One region of the Vibrio sp. A37 genome, then DNA from elsewhere that is predicted to be linked to it. Evidence: predicted binding sites of a transcription regulator. Region 1 holds the regulator's gene; each other region holds the start of a gene.

Region 1 (6,101 bases):
ATTTGCTTTTGGTCGAGGCTTGAATGTGTCTTGGGCTTACATTGTTTTGCTGATTATCGTTGCTTTGTTGTGCGCTTTCGTCACAACAACGATGGGGCCAGTGGCGTTTGTTGGCTTAATCGCGCCTCACATCGCGGTAATAATGGGGGCGAGACAAGTGAAAGTTCAGCTATGGGTTGCTGGGTTACTTGGTGGCTTGTTGCTACTATCAGCCGATGTGATTGGGCAGCTTGTGGTGCATCCAGCTCAAATCGCGGCAGGCGTATTAGTCTCCATTATTGGCGGAGTTTATTTTGTTTTCCTGCTCATTCGAGAGCGCCATTAACCTCGAACACTTCTTTATTCACACTAGAGCATGGTGAGCTTTTGAGATTGAATTTTGTTCGAATTTCAAGCCTTTTAATCGCGGCGCAGGGTAAGCAGCTTAGTCATTCTAAGCAATTGGCCTGCAACAAAGAGTAAAAGGCTTGGAATCGAACCCTTTGGGCAGCAATTTGTTGTTGCAAAAACCATCGTAAAAGCCAACACGCTCTAACCTCAGTGATCTAAAAATGCCAGTTAGATCACTGAGTCAAAAACTAAATTCCATCTTGCTACCCAAATTCCGAATGTGAATTACACTCTCTACTATGCATTCTTATTCATGCTCTTTAGAATGGCCGCCGCGAAAAACATGACGAATAAAAGTAAATAATATGCCTGAAGAAAATCAAACTGACTCAACTGAAAAAGAGCCAACAGCTGAACAACAACAACGTCAGAAAGCCCTCGACTATCATGCTCAGCCTGTGCCCGGCAAAATAGAAGTCTCTCTTACCAAGCCTGCGGAAACGGTAGAAGACTTATCGCTCGCATACAGCCCCGGTGTCGCAGAACCAGTTCGAGAAATCGCGCAAAACACGGACAACGTATATAAATATACCGCGAAAGGTAATTTGGTCGCGGTGATATCTAACGGCACAGCCATTTTGGGGTTAGGTAATTTAGGGCCAATGGCTTCTAAGCCTGTTATGGAAGGAAAATCCTTACTGTTTAAACGGTTCGCAGGTATCGACTCTATTGATATCGAAGTCAAACACAGAACAATTGAGGAGTTTGTCGATACCGTTGCTAACATCTCGGATACTTTTGGTGGCATCAACCTTGAAGACATAAAAGCGCCCGATTGCTTTGAAATAGAAAAACATCTGATTGAGCGTTGTGATGTCCCTGTATTTCATGATGACCAACACGGAACTGCGATTGTTACTGCGGCGGGTATGCTCAATGCCATTGAGTTACAAGGCAAGAAATTACAAGAAACCACCATCGTATGTTTAGGCGCTGGCGCAGCTGCAATTGCCTGTATGGAACTGCTTATCAAATGCGGCGCAATGCGTGAAAAAATATACATGCTGGATCGTAAAGGCGTCATTCATACAAGACGCGACAATCTCAACGAGTACAAACAACTATTTGCCAACAATACTGATAAACGCACGATTGAAGATGTCATTGAAGGTGCTGATGTATTCCTTGGTGTATCCGGACCAAATTTACTTTCTCCTGAAGCGCTTCAGCTCATGGCGAAGAAACCTGTGGTATTTGCCTGCTCCAATCCAGACCCTGAAATAAAACCAGAAATAGCACACAAGGTAAGAAAAGACCTCATTATGGGAACAGGACGAAGCGATTACCCTAACCAAGTCAATAACGTATTGTGCTTTCCATTTATTTTCCGTGGTGCACTTGATGTTCGCGCCAGTGAAATTAATGATGAGATGAAACTGGCGGCAGTAGAAGCCATTCGAGAACTCGCAAAAGAAGAGGTGCCACAAGATATTCTCAAAGCCGCTGGCGTGAAGAAACTTAAATTCGGTAAGGATTACATCATTCCAAAACCAATGGACTACCGACTTTTGCCAAGAGTCGCCAAAGCGGTTGCCCAAGCAGCGGTTGACTCTGGCGTCGCGAGAATTAAAATGCCAACAAACTACATGCAGTGAGGAAATTAAATCGAGCAGAAGAAACGCTGGACTTTTTCAGCGCTTCTTTATTTCAAGGGCGCGAGTTTCAATTACTCTTCGTCGTATGATTCAAACTCGATGCCCATTTCTGTCATCAGCTTTTTCGCTTCTGCAGGAATATCATCTGGTCGATCTTTACGTAAATCTTCATCTGTTGGCAGCGGCTGGCCAGTATACGCGTGTAGAAAAGCTTCGCACAAAAGTTCACTGTTAGTCGCATGGCGAAGGTTATTGATCTGGCGTCTTGTACGTTCATCAGTCAAAACCTTTAACACTTTCAACGGAATAGACACCGTTATTTTCTTCACTTGCTCACTTTTTTTTCCATGTTCAGCGTATGGGCTAATATATTCCCCATTCCAATCTGCCATTGCGCACCTTCAAAGTTCGTTGTAACGTCATTTTTAATGTGGATTTTAGCTACATTTAAGGCTATAAGCAAAGACATATAGACGTCTAGAAGTGTTGACGTCTCATATTTTGACAAGTAAAGTGTGCAACACAGATCAAAATCTGTCTAAACACCATCATTTAGGAAGGAAACTGATTATGAGCGCCCGCAAGCCAGCCACTATTGCCGTACGCACTGGTATCGAATCTGATTCGCAGCATCACGCCGTGGTTCCACCGATTTACCTTTCCACGAACTATGGTTTTCCCGCTTTCGGTGACGTGCCTCAATATGACTATACTCGATCGGGCAACCCCAACCGTGGCCTTCTAGAAAAAGCGCTATATGAGCTAGAGTCCGGTAAGGGTGCTGTGGTCACAAATTGCGGTACATCCGCTCTGAATTTATGGGTATCGACATTCCTTTCCCCTGATGATCTCATCGTTGCACCTCATGACTGTTATGGCGGCACTTACCGACTATTTAATACTCGCGCCCGAAAAGGCGACTTTAAAGTACTATTTGTCGACCAATCTGATCAAAAAGCACTGGATGCAGCACTCGCGCAAAAGCCTAAGCTCATTCTCGTTGAAACACCTTCTAACCCCTTAGTGCGCGTCGTTGATATTGCTGAGCTTTGTGAAAAAGCAAAACAAGTTGATGCACTTGTCGCCGTAGACAATACCTTTTTGACACCCGTATTCCAAAAGCCTTTAGACCTTGGCGCTGACTTCGTAATCCACTCAACAACCAAGTTTATCAATGGCCACTCTGACGTCATTGGTGGAGTTGTGATTACCAAATCAGAGCAGCATGCTGAAGAGTTAGCTTGGTGGGGTAACTGTATTGGCGCGACGGGCACCCCATTTGATAGTTACATGACGCTGCGTGGTATCCGTACTCTTCAAGCTCGTATGAGAGTCCATGAAGAAAGTTCAAACAGTATTTTACAGTACCTTCAGTCCCAACCTTTAGTGGGGAAGCTGTATCACCCTAGTCTTCCAGAACATCCAGGGCACGACATCGCCAAGAAGCAGCAGTCAGGTTTTGGATCTATGCTTAGTTTCGAATTCAATGGAAGTTATGAACAGCTAAAACATTTTGTGAGTGAACTGCAATTATTCTCACTGGCTGAATCTCTTGGTGGTGTAGAAAGCTTGATCTGCCACCCGGCTTCCATGACCCATAGGGCAATGGGAGAAGAGGCATTGGAAGAAGCAGGCGTTTCTCATCAACTTCTTCGACTTTCAGTGGGCCTAGAAGATGCACAAGACTTGATAGAAGATCTAAATCAAGCATTCGACAAAGCAAACGAATTGACTAAACAAGCTGAGGCTAAGTAAAAGGAGAAGCCTTCAATGACACATTCTCGTCAACTGCATAAATTTGGTGGTAGCAGTCTAGCCAACGCAGAGTGCTATCAGCGAGTGGTTAAAATTCTCACGCAATACTCAAGTGACAACGATTTAGTTGTTGTTTCTGCGGCAGGGAAAACCACCAATAAGCTCATCGACTTTTTGACCGCTCTGGATAAAGATGGCCGTGTAGCTCACGAGACTCTCCAAGAGATTAAGCAATTCCAAATTCAACTGGTCAGCGAACTAATTAAGGGCAAAGCTCAGGAAGAACTACTTGCTCAACTAAATGAGGAGTTCAGCACGCTCGGAGAACTGCAAATTCCCCTATCAGGCGCGAAAAAAGCAGCGGTGCTCGGGCACGGTGAACTCTGGTCTTCTCGACTGCTCGCTACATTATTATGTCAAAACGACTTACAAGCGATGGCACAAGACTCGCGTGCATTTTTGCGTGCAGAGGCAGGCACTCAGCCTGAAGTCAATCGAGGTACCTCCTACCCGCTTTTGAAAGAAATACTGGCACAAAATACTACCCAGCGAATCGTTATCACTGGGTTTATGGCGCAAGATGATGCTGGGCACACCATTTTACTTGGCCGAAATGGCTCAGATTATTCTGCCACCGTGATTGGTGCGTTGGCAGAAGTAGACCGAGTCACCATATGGAGTGATGTCGCAGGTGTATACAGCGCGGATCCAAGAATCGTCACCGATACTTGCCTACTACCGCTGCTACGTTTAGATGAAACAAGCGAACTAGCTCGACTAGCCGCACCTGTTTTACACAGCCGCACTTTGCAACCTGTCGCGCAAAGCAGTATGGATTTGCACCTACGATGCAGCTACGAACCAGAGTCAGGTTCAACTCATATTGAGCGGGTACTCGCATCTGGACGCGGTGCAAAAATCGTTACATCCCTAGATGAAGTGTTACTGATCAATATTACCTTCTCGTCAGGACACGACTTTGAACGTCAGGAGCAAAAAGTACTCGAAGGTTTAAAGCAAGCACAACTTGAACCGTTAACTTTTGAATCTCAACCTGATCAACATCATTTGAAGCTCGCCTACACCGCTGAAATTGCAAATGGAGCGTTGCGCTACCTGCAAGATGCAGCCATTGAGGGAGAAATAAAACTAAGAGAAGGCTATTCTCTTGTCGCAGCTGTTGGAGCTGGTGTCACCAAAAACCCAAATCATTGTTACGCCTTTTATCAACAACTAAAGGATGCACCTGTTGAATTCGTATCAGAAACGCCTTCTGCATTGAGTTTAGTTGCAGTACTCAGAAAAACGGATACGCCCCCATTAATTAGAGCAATTCACAGTCGTTTATTCCAAGCGCAAAAACGTGTTGCAATTGCCTTATGTGGCAAAGGAAATATTGGCGCGAGTTGGCTTTCATTATTTGATTCTCAAAAAGAAGAGCTCGAGAAAAGACAAGGAATGAACTTTGAGTTGGTCGCTGTCGTCAGTAGCCAGACATTTTGGTTTGATGAATCTGGTATTGATACCAAAACCGTATTAGACAAATTTGATGATGAAGCCGTCGAATATGAAGGAAAAGAGTGGATTGAACGACTTGGTTCCATCCAAGGCTACGACGATGCCGTTGTTCTTGATGTGACTGCCAGTAAAGATCTCGCCAATCGATATCTCGAAATAGCCAAGCAAGGAATGCACCTTATCTCTGCTAATAAAGTGGCTGGCTCGGCATCAAGCCATTATTACCACCAAGTACAAAACGCTTTCGCCAAAATAAACCGTCACTGGCTTTACAATGCGACCGTCGGTGCTGGCCTACCAATCAACTATACCGTCAGAGATCTAAAAGAAAGTGGCGATGAGATTATTGCGTTGTCTGGCATTTTCTCTGGCACCCTTTCTTGGTTATTCCAGCAATACGATGGCTCGGTGCCTTTCTCTGAGTTAGTTGATTTAGCATGGCAACAAGGCTTAACTGAGCCCGACCCTCGCGCTGATCTCGATGGTTCGGACGTAATGCGTAAGTTGGTCATACTGGCCCGAGAAGCTGGCTTATCAATAGAGCCAGAGCAAGTTAAGGTCGAGTCACTGGTTCCAGATGAGTTAAACTCTTTATCTTTGGATGAGTTCTTAGACAAAGGGCAGATTCTCAGCGAACGGTTACAAGAACGATTAGAAAAAGCTCAGCAGGAAGGCAAGGTGCTTCGTTACGTAGCTCGGCTAGATAAAGATGGAAGTGCGTCTGTTGGTGTAGAAGCCCTCTACAAAGAACATGCACTAGCCAATCTACTGCCTTGTGACAATATTTTTGCCATTGAAAGCAAGTGGTATAAAGATAATCCACTGGTCATTAAAGGTCCTGGG
Region 2 (6,101 bases), on a different contig from region 1:
CGCATTTGTAGAAAGCCTGAATCGGAGCAATTGTGTAATAGTCCCCAACTCTCTCCCAACTCAACGAAAAGAGATAAATAGCCTGATAGGTTCCACAAAACTTTCTTTGGTTGAGCTTGTCGACCTCGAAGGGCTGTATATCTGCATATTGAAGAAAATCGACTAGCCCAAATTTAACGTATACTCGAACGTATTCACAATTTTATGTCCGTTGAATGAGCGACTAGTAAGTCGCTCATTGCTATTCACCGCTTCGACTAAATTGAAACATGTTCCTCAATGACTTTCTTGCTATCGCGCTTTTTTGCCCACTGCTGGCGAACCGATTTGGCTGCAGCAACCAAATTCTTCAAGGCTGCTTCGGTTTCAGGCCAACTGCGAGTTTTAAGACCGCAATCAGGGTTCGCCCAAAGGCGCTGGTGTGGAATTTTTTCCGCCGCTTTATTGAGCAGGTTCTCTATCCACTCCTGACTCGGAATATTTGGTGAGTGGATATCATAAACACCGGGACCGATTTCATTTGGATAGTTAAACTCTTCAAACGCTTTAAGTAACTCCATATTTGAACGAGATGTTTCTATTGTAATCACGTCTGCGTCAAGAGCAGCGATAGACTCAATAATCTCATTGAACTCGCTGTAACACATGTGAGTGTGAATTTGTGTCTCAGGTTTAGCACTCGCCGCAGACAGCTTAAACGCATCGACAGCCCAGTCGAGGTACTCCTGATGTTGCGTTTTCTTAAGTGGTAAACCTTCACGAATCGCGGGTTCATCAATTTGAATAATATTGATACCCGCATCTTGCAAGTCGGCCACTTCATCTTGCAGAGCGAAGGCTAATTGCTCAGCTATCTGCTTGCGCGAGATATCTTCACGTGGGAATGTCCAACAAAGTATCGTCACTGGGCCAGTTAACATACCTTTCATCTGTTTGGAGGTTAGTGACTGAGCATACGCAGACCATTCAATGGTGATTGGCTTATTACGTTCAATATCAGCAACGACAATAGCGGGTTTCACGCATCGAGATCCGTAGCTTTGCACCCAGCCAAACTTGGTTGTTTGGAAACCTTGCAAGTTTTCGGCGAAGTACTCCACCATATCGTTCCGCTCTGCTTCTCCGTGTACAAGGACATCTAAATCCAATGCTTCTTGGCGTCTAACTGCATCTTCGATGTGGCTTTTAAGGATCGCTTCGTATTCTCTCTCATCGAGTTTGCCTTGCAAGAAGTCTCGACGTTGAACACGGATTTCAGATGTTTGTGGGAAAGAGCCAATCGTCGTTGTAGGCAGTATTGGCAACTTCAGCTTATCACGCTGTATCTTAGCTCTTTGATCATAAGGGAAGCTTCTGTCTACCGATTCCTTTGTAATGCTCGCTATCCTATTTTGGACTGCTGGTTTGTTAACCTCAGTAGATGTGCGTCTCGCAATGACTGGCTCACTATACGCTTGGCACTCTGCAATAGCGACTTCATCACCATCAAGCGCCGCAGCCAATATAGCAACCTCAGACACTTTTTGCTTAGCAAATGCAAACCAACTTTTTGTTTCATTGGACAAGTTAGTCTCCAAGTCCAGATCAACTGGGCTATGAAGCAATGAGCAGGAACTCGCTAACCAAAGTCTATCACCCAATTTATCCTTAGCGGATTGCAGTGTGGCTAACTGCTCCTGCAAATTAGCCTTCCAAACATTTCGACCGTTTATAACACCGGCAGATAAAACCCAATCGCTTGGTAGGTTTTCTACTATCGTATTGAGTTGTTCAGGTGCAGCAGATAAGTCAACGTGCAGTCCATTTACGGGCAAATCTGTAATCCGCTCGATGTTTTCTTCGATAGAGTCGAAGTAGCTGGTTAGCAACAGTTTTACCTTACCTTGCAGTACTTGATAACTGGTAGAGAACGCCTCAAGCCACTTATTTTCTAACTCTAGTGCTAGTATCGGCTCGTCAATTTGTAGCCACTCCACGTTTAACGCTTCAAGTCTCGCGAGGATGTCTTGGTAACAAGTCAGTAGTTTAGGTAGTAGAGACAAGCGGTCAAAGTCATTTTCCACTTCCTTACCTAGATACAAATAACTGACCGGGCCAAGTAGCACCGGTTTAACTTGATGGCCAGCTTGCTTTGCCTGTTCTATTTCGTTAAACAGTTGTGGCCAGCTTACTTCAAATGTTTGTGACTCGCTGAATTCCGGAACAATATAGTGATAGTTCGTGTTAAACCATTTGGTCATATCAGATGCAGCCCCACAACCACAATCAGATTGGGAGCGCCCTCTCGCCACTTTAAACAAGGTGTCTAAATCTACCGATTGAGATTGATGGCGCTTTGGCACATGACCAAGCAGTAACGACGTCGATAGAACATGGTCATACCATGCAAAGTCACCAGCTGTCACATATTTAAGTCCCGCATTTGCTTGAACTTGCCAGTGCTTAGAACGCAAGGAAGCCCCGACTTCTTCAAGCTCTTTCTTATCGATATCTCCACGCCAATAATTTTCTAACGCAAACTTAAGCTCTCGTTTATCACCAATTCTCGGATATCCCAATATATGAGTCGTTGTAGCCATTTATCTTTCCCTTCTTTTCTTAGCTCTTAGCTCTTAGCGAACTGCCAGTTATGGATGTCTAGATAGCTAAAATATCGCGTCAATCCTTGAATTCAGCAATATCCAATTCTTCAACCGTATGATGAAGAAAATTCATGTTTGTAGTGAAGCTCGACGTGCTAACGCTTCGAAAGGTATTGGCAAGAAAACTTTAGACGTCTAGACGTTTACAAAAGAGAAATTTCCGATTACTTTAGTAACATTCAATATTGGAAGTTGATTATTAGGATTATTCATGATCGAGCTTAAACATCTGAGAACACTGAGTTGCTTGAGAGATACAGGCTCACTGACAGCGACAGCAAGAGCTCTGCACCTCACTCAGTCTGCACTATCCCATCAAATCAAAGATATTGAAGCGCGCATTGGTGGCCAGCTATTCTTCCGTAAAACTCGCCCAGTAAAGTTCACAGCTGAAGGTCAAATAGTATTAAAGCTTGCCGATGAGGTGCTACCAAAATTTGCTCATGCGGAAAATGAGCTCGCTGGATTAAAAGAAGATGTCAATGGAAGGCTACATATGGCGATAGATTGCCACTCCTGCTTTCAATGGCTCATGCCAGCTATTAAGGAATATCAGATCAATTGGCCAAGTGTATCGCTCGATTTTTCTTCTGGGTTCGGCTTTGAACCCTTACCTGCATTATTGGCGGGTGACTTAGATTTAGTCATTACCTCTGACATTCACCCGAGATCAGAAGTGCACTACGAGCCATTGTTCGATTTCGAAATGCGCTTAGTAACGTCGATTAACCATCCATTGAACCAAAAAGATGTCATAGAGCCAGCCGATCTCGCAGATGAAACCATGCTCAGTTACCCAGTTCAGAAGCAACGACTCGATGTGGTTAAACACTTTTTACAGCCAGATGGTATTGAGCCAGCAAAATGGAAGCAGGCGGATAATACTCTCATGCTAGTCCAAATGGTTTCTGCTGGTCTAGGGGTAACTGCGCTACCCAACTGGGCTGTGAGTGAATTTTCACTTCAAGGGTTGGTTCAGAGCAAACCTCTGGGCAAAGGGCTTTGGCGACGTCTATTTTGCGCGACCCGCCACTCTGAAAAAGACAAACATTACCTACAAGCTTTTTTCAATACCGCTAGACAACAATGCAAAAACCATCTTGACGGTATCAAGATGGTTTAGGTGAGTAATCTGGATTTTATCTGTCGTACGCTTTGAACTGGTTAGTCACTCTATCGTATTGATAGCCCAGCATATCTAACTTCCCAATCACATTTTCTACATCCATTTCATACATGCTAACCAGTTCCTCAAAACTGTCACACTCTAAGCGTAGTTTTTCATTGACGATTCCCAGTAAAATCGTGCTATCAAGGCGGTGGACATTACTTAGATCCATACGTGAACTCCTTACCAATCAGGCTCACTGTAAAGCATACTCCTAACTTTTTGCTTAAAAGGTGACCGCAATCTAAACTACGAACAATCCTAAGCTATAGTAGGAAGACGCAAGCAACAAGACGGTACTAATTATCAATTGTGATCTTGCTGGAGGTTTCGAGAGGATGATATGTGTGCACCAAATAAGGACACCAAAGATTAACAGCAACAAACCAATAATAACCTGATTAATTAGTGGTGTGATGTTTTCTACCAATAACCCCCGAGTATGAATAAACACAACAACAACCAGCAAGATTGAAGATACTACACCGCAAACAGGTAAAATACGATGGAAGGCTTGCAAACGAGTTCTAGCGAAGGTTAACAATAAATGGGCAAGCGAGGTGCCTAATAGAATAACCAAAAGCACAACGGCCAAGCTGTAGCTAATTGTAGTTTGCTGATATACCTGGATTAGAACCACTAGCCCTGCGAATACAGAGGACAATTTCAATATCCACATTGGCCCTTTATCTTTTGTCTTCGATGTTTTCACTCTCGAGAAAAAGTAAAATAGAGGCAGCGCAACCAAAATAGCGGCAAACGAATACAAACAAGCGACCAACCACAGTACTCCAACAATAGGCAGTAGCTTATGTACTCTTCCCCTCTGCCCTGGGCAAATATCCCCTTTGATGAGGACAAGAAGAAGTAGAAGTTGAGCGCCTAATAGCATTGGTGGAACAAATGGTATAACGTGGAAAATCATGATCTACAAACTGGCAACAATATAGGGTTTGGATAATATCAAACTGATGTAATTTAGCTATTGGCGAAGTGGGATAAGAGATCTTGATCAGTAATCAAACCTAAATATTGTCCCAACTCATCTTCAACTACCCAAGGTGCTTTTATTCCACTAGAAATCAAATCAGGTATTTCAGAGACTTTGGTATTAAATGGAGCACGATAAATATCTGTGCGCATCACGGTATTCAAGGTTTTTTTCCAAATCACTAAGTCTTTCGTTGTTTCGAGTTTTGAACCTGCAGTAGGTGATAAATAAAGGTTTAGCGTTTCCCTATCAATCACTCCTACACATCGTTTGTCATACAAGACTGGAATCACGTTAATATTAAATGAGCGTGAATCAAAATATTCTTTGGCTTCTTTTACGGTATTGTCTGGCCTTAATGTCGGAATATGGCTGTGACAAATATTTAAAATCCCAATACTCAATACGCTGGATTTACGACTTAGAAAATCTTCTAGTTGCTCTTGGTAGTCCCAAGCGTGCTCTAACTCAGACAGGGGCAATGGTTTGGAAAAAAAGTACCCCTGTATATAATCCACTCCAATACCACATAAGACTTCTAGCTCCTGACGAGTTTCGACGCCTTCAGCGACCACCTTCACCGCCAACGTATGGGATAAATCGGTAATCGACTTAACGATATGATACTTATGCGTCCCAACCTTGATATCAGTGACAAACTCTCTGTCAATTTTTAACAAATCAAAGTTACAGTCGCTTAAATAAGTGAAGGAAGAGTATCCGGTGCCAAAATCATCAATCGCGACACTAACACCATGCTCACGAATACTTTTTATCAAAGATTCCTGACTCGACTCGCTATCGAAATAAGCACTTTCCGTGAGCTCCAAAGTAATTAATTCGGGTGTACTGGAGTACTCAGCAATCATTTTCTCCGCACTTCGCAATACTTGCTCCGCACCTAGTTTAGTATTCAATGAGCGATTAATCGTCATGCCTAAATTTTTGCCAAACCTTTTATGGATAATATTTAAATCATCAATAGACTTTCGACCAACACACCAATCCAGCTCAGCGACAAGCTCTAGATCTTCGGCAATCGCCACCATTTCCTGCGTGTTCAACATACGACCGTTGCTGTCTTTAAATCGACACAAGGCTTCAAACTTCACCACATCCCAGCTTTGAGTATCTACGATAGGTTGATAAAAAACCTCTATTCTTTTTTCCTTGATACTTTTAATCGTAATATCTTCTAGCTCTTTCCTTCTCAGAACTTCCCTATGAATCGTTCCATGATAGAAGGTAATCATGCCTTTTCGATCGCTTGTCTGCTCAAGCATTGCCTGTACCGCATGAG
Region 3 (6,101 bases), 130 kb from region 1:
CTTATCTTTCTTGCTCTAGCAGCAAAAATGATGAAAAAGAGCTAGCCGATAAGAATAAGGCCAGCGTTTGCTGGCCTTATCAGTAAAACATTTAGTCCAAGTTCGGTGCCAACCATTTCTCAGCAGTCTCAATATCCCAGCCTTTTCTGTCAGCGTAGCTTTCAAGCTGATCTCGCTGAATCTGTGCAACAGCAAAGTAACGCGATTCAGGATGAGAGAAATACCAACCCGACACCGAAGCACCGGGCCACATTGCGTAACTTGAAGTTAGCGACATACCGATGGTTTGTTCTACGTCGAGAAGCTGCCATAGCGCTTCTTTTTCAGTATGCTCAGGACAAGCTGGATAACCCGGAGCTGGGCGAATACCTTGATAACGTTCTCGGATCAACTCTTCATTTGAGAGGTTTTCTTCTGTTGCGTAACCCCAAATTTCTTTACGCACTCGCTCGTGAAGATATTCCGCAAAAGCCTCAGCCAAACGGTCAGCGACCGCTTGAATCATAATCGCATTATAGTCATCACCTTGGGCTTTATATTCGTCGGCAAGCTCTCGTTCACCAATACCGCCCGTGACAGCAAAAGCACCAATCCAGTCGTGTTTACCAGATTCTTTCGGCGCCACATAATCCGATAGGCAGTAGTTGTAACCTTTCGGCTTTTCAGTTTGCTGACGCAAATTATGCAGCACCTTTAATACTTCCGTACGTGACTCATCCGTGTACACTTCGATATCATCACCAATACTTGCGGCTGGGAATAGTGCGCACATGCCACTCGCCTTAAGAAGCTTCTCTTTTTCCACTTTATCGAGCAGATCATTGGCATCCTTAAACAAACGCTGCGCTTCTTCACCAACTTCTTCGTGATCTAAAATCGCTGGGTACTTACCCATTAACGACCAAGTCATGAAAAATGGTGTCCAATCGATGTATTTTCTCAGCTCTGAAACCTCAAAGTCTTCGAAAACATGCACACCTGATTTAGCTGGTTTTGGCGGAGTGTAATCACTCCAATCTATAGCAACACTATTTTCTCGTGCTTTTTCTAGAGTAACAGGCTTGGTTCTTGGCGTTTTTCGATTGTGCTGATCTCTTACTCTTTCGTAATCAAGATTGAGCTTGTCGATAAATGCAGGACGCAGCTCATCAGACAATAATGAAGTACAAACACCGACCGCACGTGAAGCATTGTTTACGTAGACGACTGGCTGATTATAATTCTGTTCAATTTTGACCGCTGTGTGCGCTTTTGAAGTCGTTGCACCACCGATAAGCAGCGGCAGATCAAACCCTTGCCGCTCCATTTCTTTAGCGACATGCACCATTTCATCTAGTGATGGTGTAATCAAACCAGACAAGCCGATAATATCGACATTTTCTTCTTTGGCGACTTTCAAGATCTTTTCACAAGGCACCATCACGCCGAGGTCAATAATTTCGTAGTTATTACATTGCAGCACCACGCCAACAATGTTTTTGCCGATATCATGCACATCGCCTTTTACCGTTGCTAACAATATCTTACCGTTTGATTGGCCTGCTTGTTTTTCAGCGTTAATAAAAGGCTCTAAATGCGCCACCGCTTGCTTCATAACTCGAGCCGATTTGACCACCTGAGGCAAAAACATTTTGCCCTCACCAAACAAGTCACCAACGACATTCATGCCATCCATTAATGGCCCTTCGATCACTTCTAAAGGCTTATTAGCATTGATTCTCGCTTCCTCGGTATCTTCAACGATAAACTCGGTAATACCTTTCACCAGCGCATGCTCTAAGCGCTTTTCGACAGGCCAAGTTCGCCATTCGAGGGCAGACGCATCGTCTTCTTTGTTTGCCCCTTTGCCAGCGTATTCTCCAGCAATATCTAGCAATCTTTCCGTCGCATCATCACGACGGTTAAGCACTACATCTTCAACGGCTTCACGCAACTTTTCTGGCACATTGTCATAAATTTCAAGCTGACCTGCGTTAACAATGCCCATATCCATGCCGTTTTTAAAACAGTGATAAAGGAATACCGCGTGAATCGCTTCACGCACATAGTTGTTGCCACGGAATGAGAACGACACATTGGATACGCCACCGGAAATCATCGCATGTGGTAAGTCTCGTTTGATATCCGCCACAGCATGAATGAAGTCTACAGCGTAGTTGTTGTGCTCTTCGATACCTGTTGCCACAGCAAAAATATTCGGATCGAAAATAATATCTTCTGGAGGGAAGCCGACTTCATCCACCAAGATACGATAGGCATTTGTACAAATCTCAAGCTTGCGCTCTCGAGTTTCAGCTTGGCCGATTTCATCAAAGGCCATGACAATCACTGCTGCACCATAACGACGTATCAACTTGGCATGCTCGACAAATATCTCTTTACCTTCTTTCATCGATATCGAGTTAACGATGCCCTTGCCTTGAATGCATTTTAGGCCAGCTTCGATCACTTCCCATTTAGACGAGTCGACCATGATTGGCACTTTGGAGATTTCAGGCTCAGAGGCACAGAGTTTGAGGAATTTTTCCATGCACGCTTCGGCATCGAGCATCCCTTCATCCATGTTGATATCGATGATTTGCGCGCCATTTTCGACTTGCTGTCTCGCCACTTCAAGCGCTTCATCATAAAGCTCTTCTTTGATCAGCCTTTTAAATCGAGCAGAGCCTGTTACGTTGGTTCGTTCACCAACGTTTACAAATAATGTCTCTTTTTCGATAGTCAGAGGTTCAAGGCCCGAAAGTCGGCAAGCAACAGGAATATCTGGCAGGCTACGCGGCGTAATAGCTTCTACCGCTTCAGCCATTTTTCGGATGTGCTCTGGCGTAGTACCGCAACAACCGCCAATCATGTTTAAAAAGCCGCTTTCTGCCCACTCTTTAACATGCGTTGCCATGTCTTCTGGCGAAAGGTCATATTCACCAAATGCATTTGGTAAACCCGCATTGGGGTGCGCGGAAACATACGTTTCTGAAATTCGTGACAGCTCTTCGACATAAGGGCGAAGTTCATCGGGACCTAAAGCGCAGTTCAAACCAAAGGAAATAGGGTTAACATGACGAAGCGCGTTATAAAACGCTTCCGTTGTTTGTCCAGAAAGAGTACGCCCTGATGCATCGGTAATAGTGCCTGAAATCATCACTGGCAATGTAATACCTAGTTCTTCAAATACGGTGTCAACCGCAAAAGCACAGGCTTTAGCATTCAGCGTATCAAATATGGTTTCAATTAATATCAGATCAGCGCCGCCTCTAATCAGTGCACGGGTCGATTCTGAATAAGCTTCGACAAGATCATCAAAGCTCACGTTACGGAAACCCGGATCATTCACGTCTGGAGAGATGGAACATGTGCGGTTGGTTGGCCCTAAAACACCCGCGACATAACGAGGTTTGTTTGGCGTTTTCTTTGTCCACTCATCGGCAACCTCTCTGGCAAGTTTCGCTGCGGCAAAGTTGATCTCTTCACTTAGGCTTTCCATGTCATAGTCGGCCATCGCAATTGTGGTTGCGTTGAAGGTGTTGGTTTCGAGAATATCAGCGCCTGCTTCTAGATACTCGGAATGAATGTCTTTAATAATTTGAGGCTGAGTTAGAACCAGTAGATCGTTGTTGCCTTTTAGATCGCAATGCCAATCAGCAAATCTTTCGCCACGATAGCCTTCCTCATCCAGCTTATAGCCTTGAATCATGGTGCCCATACCACCATCGATCAGTAAAATCTTCTGTTTGAGTTGAGCTTCTATCTGCTGTCTTACTTCACTTTGTTGCTTAGCGCTGGTTCCCACAATACCGCCTCACTTGTCAAATCTTTGCTCCATCCTACCACACAATCAATAGGAGTCTAGACGTCTAAAAAGTAATATTGCCAATCCATAAGCTATAACACTGCTTGATAGACGAAAAAGATGATATTTGAATCAATTCAAATACTGAGCAGGTGGTCAGTAAAAGTATTTGCTATTTTATTAACATACCTTGAGAATCCGATTCACATTTCGTCTTACAGAGTTTAGGGATATGTCTGTATATTATACGCTTTGTTTTTTATCTGCCGCAGCCATGTTAATTGCCTTTATAAACAGTAAAATAGGCAAGATGCAAACCACAATTGCCATCACAGCTGGCTCGATGACTTTGTCACTTTTAATTCTGATTGCTGGGCAAAATGACTGGTTTCATTTAACCACTATTGCAACAGATGTTGTCTCTCGTATTAACTTTGAAGACTTTTTGTTAAAAGGCATTCTAGGCTTTTTACTGTTTGCTGGTGGATTGGGAATCAAATTACCCCATCTAAAAGATCAAAAGTGGGAGATTACCGTATTAGCACTTGGCGCAACGTTGTTCTCCACCTTCTTTGTTGGCTTCGTTCTATATGGTCTATGCCAAGTTCTGGGCATTCAATTCGACTTAATCTACTGCTTGCTGTTTGGCGCGCTGATTTCGCCAACTGACCCGATTGCCGTGCTCGCAATCGTTAAAAAACTCAAAGCGCCAGAAAGGATCTCTACTCAAATTGAAGGCGAATCTTTATTTAATGACGGCTTCGGCTTAGTCATATTCGTTACTCTGTTTACTGTTGCATTTGGTACCGAATCGCCAACAGTGGGCAGCGTCACCAGCTTATTCTTGCAAGAAGCAATTGGTGGTATTGCGTATGGGTTTGTATTAGGCTTGATTTTCCATTACCTAATTTCTTCAACCGATGATCACTCGATGGAACTACTTTTCACCATTGGTGTTCCAACCGCAGGCTATGCCTTTGCAGAAGTACTACACGTGTCTGGTCCACTGGCGATGGTTGTTTCTGGAATTATGATCGGTAACTGGACACGATACATTGGCTTTTCCAAAGAAAGTGATGAGCATCTTGATCATTTCTGGGAACTGGTAGACGAGTTTCTTAACGGCGTGCTGTTCTTACTTATTGGTATGTCGATGTTGCTGTTTGAATTCCACAAAGAAGACTGGATTTTGATGGCGATTTCAGTGCCATTAGTTCTTTCAGCTCGCTACCTCAGCGTCTTTTTCTCCTACATCGGTTTCAAACGCTTTCGAACATATAACTCATGGTCAATCAACATTCTAACTTGGGGTGGTTTACGTGGAGGGTTGGCCCTAGCCATGGCACTTTCTATTCCATCGGGCATTTGGGTCATTGAAGAAAAGGCCATCGACGTAAAAGAAATAATACTGGTCATGACCTATTCCGTGGTGGTTTTTTCAATCTTAATCCAAGGCTCAACCATCACACCTATGATCAATAAAGCCAATAAAGAAGAAAAAGAAAGCTCTAAAGATTAATACCAGTCTAGAAAAGTCATCGTTTTGATAAGTGAAATGAGCTGGAACAAACATACATGGGCATGGATGCCCATGTTTAAGCGCATAGGATGTCTTGAGCGGTTTGTGGAGCCTTATTCACTTAGATACTAAAACGGTATAATTAGACGCTATTAAAAAGGCCAATCAACTCAATACTGATCGGCCTTTCTTGTTCTGTTGAGTGATCTTATTCGCCAGCGACTTTCATCGACTCCAGCAAAATAGACCCTGTTTGAATTTGTGAACGTGTCTCAACGTCTGTGCCAACTGCGATTATCTGCTGGAACATATCCTTTAGATTACTCGCAATCGTGATGCCCGATACTGGATATTGGATTTCACCATTTTCTACCCAAAAACCGGCTGCGCCGCGTGAATAGTCACCTGTCACGATATTCACACCCTGCCCCATCACTTCAGTGACCAACAAGCCGGTACCTAACTCTTTAACTAACTGGTTAAAGTTTTGTCCGGTCGATTTAACAAACCAGTTGTGGATGCCACCAGCATGACCAGTTGGGGTCATATTGAGCTTACGAGCCGCATAGCTGGTTAAGAGATAAGTCGATAAAACGCCATCGGTAATGATGTCGAGATCTTTGGTAATCACACCTTCATTATCAAATGGTGTTGAAGCTAAACCTCTTGGCAAGTGTGGCCTTTCATCAATATAGAACCAATCAGGCAGTACTTTTTTACCAAGGCTATCAAGCAGGAATGAGGATTTGCGATATAGATTACCGCCACTGATTGCCATCATTAAGTGGCCGATTA

Evidence for each region. The regulator MetJ, encoded in region 1, represses methionine synthesis genes. The targets are predictions, from matches to a motif close to TTAGACNTNTANANGTCTAA.
Region 2: a site for MetJ is predicted at 2,770-2,789, ahead of metE (5-methyltetrahydropteroyltriglutamate--homocysteine S-methyltransferase). Genes of this name have one in related genera too.
Region 3: a site for MetJ is predicted at 3,836-3,855, ahead of metH (methionine synthase). Genes of this name have one in related genera too.

The regions. Positions count from the first base shown of each region.
Region 1 covers NZ_JBLNLI010000005.1:233,430-239,530, forward strand. Annotated here, with positions in the region: gene fhuB (Fe(3+)-hydroxamate ABC transporter permease FhuB) at 1-325, shown strand, start outside; gene ACM2FC_RS11190 (malic enzyme-like NAD(P)-binding protein) at 696-1,985, shown strand; gene metJ (met regulon transcriptional regulator MetJ) at 2,057-2,377, opposite strand; gene ACM2FC_RS11200 (O-succinylhomoserine (thiol)-lyase) at 2,556-3,740, shown strand; gene ACM2FC_RS11205 (bifunctional aspartate kinase/homoserine dehydrogenase II) at 3,756-6,101, shown strand, end outside.
Region 2 covers NZ_JBLNLI010000002.1:57,769-63,869, reverse strand. Annotated here, with positions in the region: gene ACM2FC_RS04010 (class I SAM-dependent methyltransferase) at 1-166, shown strand, start outside; gene metE (5-methyltetrahydropteroyltriglutamate--homocysteine S-methyltransferase) at 258-2,579, opposite strand; gene ACM2FC_RS04000 (LysR substrate-binding domain-containing protein) at 2,854-3,765, shown strand; gene ACM2FC_RS03995 (DUF4250 domain-containing protein) at 3,782-3,982, opposite strand; gene ACM2FC_RS03990 (HI_1241 family integral membrane domain) at 4,055-4,735, opposite strand; gene ACM2FC_RS03985 (EAL domain-containing protein) at 4,789-6,101, opposite strand, start outside.
Region 3 covers NZ_JBLNLI010000005.1:105,863-111,963, forward strand. Annotated here, with positions in the region: gene ACM2FC_RS10550 (MFS transporter) at 1-45, shown strand, start outside; gene metH (methionine synthase) at 92-3,787, opposite strand; gene ACM2FC_RS10560 (cation:proton antiporter) at 4,020-5,306, shown strand; gene pmbA (metalloprotease PmbA) at 5,515-6,101, opposite strand, start outside.